One region of the Variovorax sp. P4_D9 genome, then DNA from elsewhere that is predicted to be linked to it. Evidence: riboswitches for the same ligand, from Rfam matches in the RefSeq annotation. Region 1 holds a riboswitch; the other holds the start of a gene.
The links. Region 1 has a riboswitch for S-adenosylhomocysteine ahead of metH (methionine synthase). Riboswitches for the same ligand answer to the same signal wherever they lie in the genome.
Positions count from the first base shown of each region.

Region 2: another riboswitch for S-adenosylhomocysteine. It lies ahead of ahcY (adenosylhomocysteinase); the one in region 1 lies ahead of metH (methionine synthase).

Region 1 covers NZ_JBFUIU010000680.1:7-4,287, reverse strand. The annotation lists gene metH (methionine synthase) at 1-2,472, opposite strand, end outside; S-adenosyl-L-homocysteine riboswitch at 2,496-2,588, opposite strand; gene AC1DY5_RS42465 (PACE efflux transporter) at 2,597-3,034, opposite strand; gene AC1DY5_RS42460 (LysR family transcriptional regulator) at 3,135-4,022, shown strand; partial or broken gene AC1DY5_RS42455 (hypothetical protein) at 4,060-4,281, shown strand, end outside.
Region 2 covers NZ_JBFUIU010000058.1:2,690-5,285, reverse strand. The annotation lists gene AC1DY5_RS09245 (peptide chain release factor 3) at 1-830, opposite strand, end outside; gene AC1DY5_RS09240 (hypothetical protein) at 901-1,545, opposite strand; S-adenosyl-L-homocysteine riboswitch at 1,649-1,718, shown strand; gene ahcY (adenosylhomocysteinase) at 1,784-2,596, shown strand, end outside.

The DNA.
Region 1 (4,281 bases):
CTCGCCGATCATGTCCTCGTTGCTCAGGGCCTCGCCGGCCGCATAGCCCCAGAGGTCGGTCCGCACGCGATGGTGCAGCGCCTCGGCGAAGGCCTCGGCCAAGCGGTCGGCCAGGGCCTTCAGCATGATCGCCGAGTAGTCGTCGAGGTCGTCCATGAAGTACTTCTCCTTCTTCTCGACGCCCAGGCCGGCGGTGACCGCGAACATGCCCACGTAGTCCTTCAGGCCGCTCTCGCGCGGCGCCACGAAATCGGCTAGGCAGCGGCTCGGCCGCATCACGCCCTCGATCGCCTGCTTCTCGGTCTGCTGGCGCATGCCGTACCAGGTCAACGCGACCTCGCTGCGCGACTCGTCGGTGTAGAGCGCGATGTCGTCGTCGTTGACCGTGTTGGCCGGCCAGAAGCCGATCACGCCGCTGGCCGTGAGCCAGCGCCCCTCGATCAGGCGCTTGAGCATGCGCTGGCCGTCGGCGTAGACGCGCACCGCCTCGGTGCCAACGATCTCGTCCTTGAGGATCGCTGGGAACGGGCCGGCCAGGTCCCAGGTCTGGAAGAAGGGACCCCAGTCAATGTACTTCGCCAGTTCGGTGAGGCCGAAGTTCCGGAACACCCGGCGACCGATGAACTTGGGCACCGGTGGCAGGTAGTTCGCCCAGTCGATCGGCGTCTTGTTGGCGCGCGCCTTAGCCAGCGGCCACAGCGGCGTCTGCTTCTTGTTGGCGTGCTGATGCCGCACCTTGTCGTAGTCGGCGTTGATCTCGTCGATGTAGCTCGCGGCCTGCTCCGACAGCAGCGACTGCGCCACGCTCACGCTGCGCGATGCATCGGGCACGTAGACCACCGGCCCTTCGTAGTGCGGCGCGATCTTCACGGCCGTGTGCACGCGGCTGGTGGTGGCGCCGCCGATCAGCAGCGGGATCTTGCGGATGCGGAAATGATCGTCCTTCTGCATCTCGCCGGCCACGTACTGCATCTCTTCGAGGCTCGGCGTGATCAGGCCCGAGAGGCCGACGATGTCGGCGCCCTCGACTTTGGCGCGCGCGAGGATCTCGTGGCAGGGCACCATCACGCCCATGTTCACGACCTCGAAGTTGTTGCACTGGAGCACGACCGTGACGATGTTCTTGCCGATGTCGTGGACGTCGCCCTTGACGGTGGCGATGACGATCTTGCCCTTGGTGCGAACGTCGCGGCCGGCCGCCTCGTCCTGGCGCTTCTCTTCCTCGATGTAGGGAATCAGGTGGGCCACGGCCGACTTCATCACGCGGGCCGACTTCACCACCTGCGGCAGGAACATCTTGCCCTGGCCGAACAGGTCGCCGACGATGTTCATGCCGGCCATCAGCGGGCCTTCGATCACGTGTAGGGGCCGCCCGCCGGTGGCCAGGATCTGCTGGTAGGCCTCCTCGGTGTCCTCGACGATGAAGTCGGTGATGCCGTGCACCATCGCGTGCGACAGCCGCTGGTTCACGTGCACCGGGTGCTCGGGCGTGCCGCGCCATTCGAGCTTCTTGCTCTCGTCCTTGGCGCCGCTCTTGGCGGTCTCGGCCACCTCGACGAGGCGCTCGCCGGCGTCGGGGCGGCGGTTCAGCACCACGTCCTCGACGCGCTCGCGCAGCTCGGGCTCGAGGTCGTCGTAGACGCCGACCATGCCGGCGTTGACGATGCCCATGTCCATGCCGGCCTTGATCGCGTGATAGAGGAACACGGTGTGGATGGCTTCGCGCACCGGATCGTTGCCGCGGAAGCTGAAGCTCACGTTCGAGACCCCGCCCGACACCTTGGCGCCCGGCAGGTTCTGCTTGATCCAGCGCACCGCGTTGATGAAGTCGACCGCGTAGTTGTTGTGCTCCTCGATGCCGGTGGCGATCGCGAAGATGTTCGGGTCGAAGATGATGTCCTCGGGCGGGAAGCCGATCTCGTCGACCAGGATCCGGTAGGCCCGCTCGCAGATCTCGATCTTGCGCTCGTAGGTGTCGGCCTGACCCTTCTCGTCGAAGGCCATCACGACCGCCGCCGCACCGTAGCGGCGCAGCAGCCGGGCCTGGTGCCTGAACTGCTCTTCGCCCTCCTTCATGCTGATCGAGTTGACGATGCCCTTGCCCTGGATGCAGCGCAGGCCGGCCTCGATCACTTCCCACTTCGAGCTGTCGACCATGATCGGCACGCGGGCGATGTCGGGCTCGCTGGCGATCAGGTTCAGGAATCGCACCATCGCGGCCTTGCTGTCGAGCATGGCCTCGTCCATGTTGATGTCGATCACCTGTGCGCCGTTCTCGACCTGCTGGCGCGCGACGGCCAGCGCTTCCTCGAACTGGCCATTGAGGATCATCCGCGCGAAGGCCTTGGAGCCAGTGACGTTGGTGCGCTCGCCGATGTTGACGAACAGGGCACCCTCGCCGATCTGCACCGGCTCGAGGCCGGACAGCTTCATCGGGGGCGGATTCTGGGATGCGGACGGATCGGTTGGCATGGGCTCACCTGCAGGACGTTGGGGTCAGGCGAGCGTCGTTGCACTCCAGGGTCTGGAAGCCCAAGCCTGACGCGGCCGCCCGGATGGACGGCGGCGCTGCAACGCTCCTTGGGAGCCGCGGATTTTACGCCGGCTGGGCGGCGCCGGCAGCCGAAGCCGGCAGGCCGAAGATGGCGTCGAAGGCCCAGTTGAAGACGAAGGTGTAGACCAGGAAGAAAACCACCAGGCCGAGGTCCATCACCAGGGCGTCCCACAGGCTGACGTCGAGCCACCAGGCGAACACCGGCACCAGGAAGGCCACTAGGCCGCCCTCGAAACCGATCGCATGGGCGATGCGGCGGCACACGCTGCGGCCGCGCAGCGTCTGGCGCGATTCCCAGCGCTCGAACAGGGCATTGAACGAGAGGTTCCAAAGCACCGCGATGACCGAGGCGATGACCGCCAGCACGCCCGAATGACCCAGGCCCTGGCCCGACATCAGCGCCAGCCCCGCGCCGGCGGCGACGATGGCGATGCCCTCGTAGAGGCTGATGTAGACGACGCGGCGCTTGAGCCCTTGCATGGAATCGATCCTGTGTTGGTTGGCGTGGAACCGAACTTTATGTTTGTTCCGCTGATATATAAAGTCATCTTCTTTCAGAAAACTTGATAGATKGAGCGCCATGAGTTTTTCCAGCGATAACGTGGAGGTGTTCCTTGCGGTCGTCGACCATGGCTCTTTTTCCGCCGCGGCACGGGCCCTGGGGCGGGTGCCCTCGGCGGTCAGCATGGCCATTGCCAACCTCGAAGCCGAGCTCGACCTGCCGCTGTTCGACCGCAGCGGTCGCGAGCCGCAGCCAACCGCCGCCGCGCGTTCGCTCGAACCGCAGGCGCGCCTACTGGCGGCGCAGTTGAAGCAGCTCCAGGTTCAGGCGCTGGCGCTCACCCAGGGGCTCGAGAACCGCCTCACGCTGGCGATCGCCCCCGAGCTGCTGGCGGCGCCCTGGAGCGGCCCATTGGCCGCCTTGGCGGACGAATACCCGTTGCTGGAGGTCGAGGTGCTGGCCGCGCCGCAGGCCGATGCGCTGGCGCTGCTGCACAGCGGCCGGGCCCAACTGGCGCTGGTCTTCGAACGCCCCAGCCTGGACGGCCGGGAGGGCTTCCAGGAGGTGGCCAGCGACACCATGGTGGCCGTGATGGCGCCCGACCACCCGGTGCTGGCGGCGGCCGGCGGACGGCTGCGCGAGGAGCACCTGACGACCACGCGGCAGATCGTGGTCGCCGGGCGCGATCTCGCCACCAGCGACCCGCGCTTCGTCTTCGCGCGCCATGTCTGGCGCACCGACAACGCGCTGGCCGCCCTGAGCCTGATCACCGCCGGGCTGGGCTGGGGCTGGCTGCCGCGCAACTTCGCAAGGCCGCACGTGGCAGCGGGCGCGCTGGTCGAAATTCCGTTCGAGAACCTGTCCAACGGGCTCGACCTGTGGGTCGACGTGGTCTGGTCACGCGAGCGGCCGCTGGGCCTGGGCGCCCAGCGCTTCGTGTCGCTGATCGCCCGCAAGAAGGACTGAAGGCCGGCGCTCACCCGCCGCGGCCGCCGCCCCCTCCGTGGCCGCCGCCACCGTGGCCGCCACCGCGGCCGCCACCCTCACCACCTCCGTGACCACCTCCGTGGCCGCCACCGTGCCCGCCACCCTGGCCGCCTCCGTGACCACCCTGGCCACCTCCGCGGCCGCCACCGCCGCCGCCGCCCCCTTGCCCCGGTGGACGACCGCCGGTCTGGAAGTCGTTGCCGGGCGGCCGCGCGCCCGGGGGCCGGGGTCCCCCGCC
Region 2 (2,596 bases), on a different contig from region 1:
GGCTGCGGCGGCGGCGCCAGGTCGACCAGCGCGTCGAGCACTTCCATCACGCCGAAGTTGTTGACGCCGGAGCCGAAGAACACCGGCGTCTGCTGGCCGGACAGGAACGCCTCGCGGTCCCAGCTCGGCGAGGCGCCGGTGGCCAGTTCCATGCTTTCCACCGCGTGGTCGAACTCGCGTCCGAAGCGCTTCTGGAGTGCCTCGCGGTCGGTCAGCGGCAGGGTCTCGAAGTCCTGCGGCAGCTTTTCCTGGCCTGACTCGAACACGGTCATGGCCTGGGTGCGCAGGTTGATGATGCCGCCGAAGGTCTTGCCCTGGCCGACCGGCCAGGTCATCGGCACGCAGGGCATGCCGAGCTCGCGCTCGATCTCGTCGAGCAACTCGAGCGGCTCGCGGACCTCGCGGTCCATCTTGTTGACGAAGGTGATGATCGGCGTGTCGCGCTGGCGGCAGACCTCGATCAGCCGGCGCGTCTGCGCCTCGACGCCGTTGGCGGCGTCGATCACCATCAGCGCCGAGTCGACCGCGGTCAGCACGCGGTAGGTGTCCTCGGAGAAGTCCTTGTGGCCGGGCGTGTCGAGCAGGTTGATGACGTGGTCGCGGTAGACCATCTGCATCACCGACGAGGCGACCGAGATGCCGCGCTGCTTCTCGATCTCCATCCAGTCGGACGTGGCGTGGCGCGAGGCCTTGCGCGCCTTCACCGAACCAGCGATCTGGATCGCGCCCGAGAACAGCAGCAGCTTCTCGGTCAGCGTCGTCTTGCCGGCGTCGGGGTGGGAAATGATCGCGAAAGTGCGGCGGCGTTTGGTTTCGGAGGCGAAGTTCATGGTGAACGCGGTGCGCGCTCACGGGCGCGGGTTGCTGGAGGCAAAGCCCACGATTTTACCGTTCAGGTGTTCACATCGGGGGCGTGAAGCCTTTGCGGCCCACCAGCATGCTCGAGGCGGTCGGCTTGCCGTCCTTGACCTGTGCGGTCACCGTGACCTTCGCGCCTTGGACCACCAGCGCCGCCTGGTCATCCTGGYCTGGCTTGAAGGTGACGATCGGCGTGCCGCGCGGGACGATGACGGTCTTCTCGCCGTCCCCGTACTTGAGCACCAGCTTCTTGCCGCCCGGGACCGTCGCCGGCGCCGCCGCGAGCGCGGAGACGGTTGCATTGGTCATCGTCCCGTTGGGCATGTAGTCCCAGGGACGGAAGCCTTCGCCGGTGCCGCGCATGGCTTCCGGAAACACGAGCACTTCGACCGCGCGCTGGGTGCCGTCGGGCTGCGGCAGCGAACCGGCGCCGACGAAGCTGTTGGGCTTGATGGCGGCCATGTCGAGCGGAAGCACTTCGAGCACGCGCATGCTGGCGGGCCGCACCAGGGTGACGATCTCGCCGCTGCGGTCCTTGACCGTCAGCGAATTCGCGTCGACGTGCGCGATGACGCCGCGCACGCGCACGGTGGGCTCCGCGGCCGGGGCCTGCGCCGGAGCGGGCAAGGAGAGCGTGGCCGACGCGGCCATCGCGAACGAAGTGGCAAGGATCTTGGCTTTGGACATAAGGATAGGCCGGATGGGCCGGGGCATTGCGGTGGGATCGGCAGTCTAGGCCGAATCGAAAGGCGCTGCTGGCAGGCTGCCGGCGCCAGGCGCTAAAATGCCCCATTCCGAGGAGCGTTGCAGCGCCGACAGGCGTGAGGCTCGGACCATCATCGCAACCACGCTCACCCGCTGTTCTCGCGGTGAGTCCCTTCCCCCGAACGCAGTGGCCACTGTCAAACCTGCTTTGGAGCCAACAATGAGCGCTGTTCTCAAACCGTCCCCCGTCTCGACCGCCGACCAGGCGATCGCCGACCTGTCCCTGGCCGCCTGGGGCCGCAAGGAAATCCGCATTGCGGAAACCGAGATGCCCGGCCTGATGGCCATCCGCGAGGAATTCGCCAAGAGCCAGCCGCTCAAGGGCGCGCGCATCACCGGCTCGCTGCACATGACGATCCAGACCGCGGTGCTGATCGAGACGCTGCAGGCCCTCGGCGCCACCGTGCGCTGGGCCTCGTGCAACATCTTCTCGACCCAGGACCACGCCGCCGCCGCCATTGCCGCCGCCGGCACGCCGGTGTTCGCGATCAAGGGTGAGTCGCTGACCGACTACTGGGACTACACCCACGCCATCTTCGACTTCGGCCCCAAGGGCTCGAAGGGCGAGGGCCCGAACATGATCCTCGACGACGGCGGTGACGCCACGCTGCTGATGCACCTGGGCCAGCGCGCCGAGAAGGACCAGGGCGTGCTCGCCAATCCGACTAGCGAGGAAGAGCGCATCCTCTACGCCGCGATCAAAGCCAAGCTGGCGGTCGATGCCACCTGGTACAGCCGCAAGTCGGCCGAGATCATCGGCGTGACCGAAGAGACCACCACCGGCGTGCACCGCCTGAACGAGATGTCGGCCAAGGGCACGCTGCTGTTCCGCGCGATCAACGTCAACGACTCGGTCACCAAGAGCAAGTTCGACAACCTCTATGGCTGCCGCGAGTCGCTGGTCGACGGCATCAAGCGTGCCACCGACGTGATGATCGCCGGAAAGGTCGCCTGCGTGGCCGGCTACGGCGAC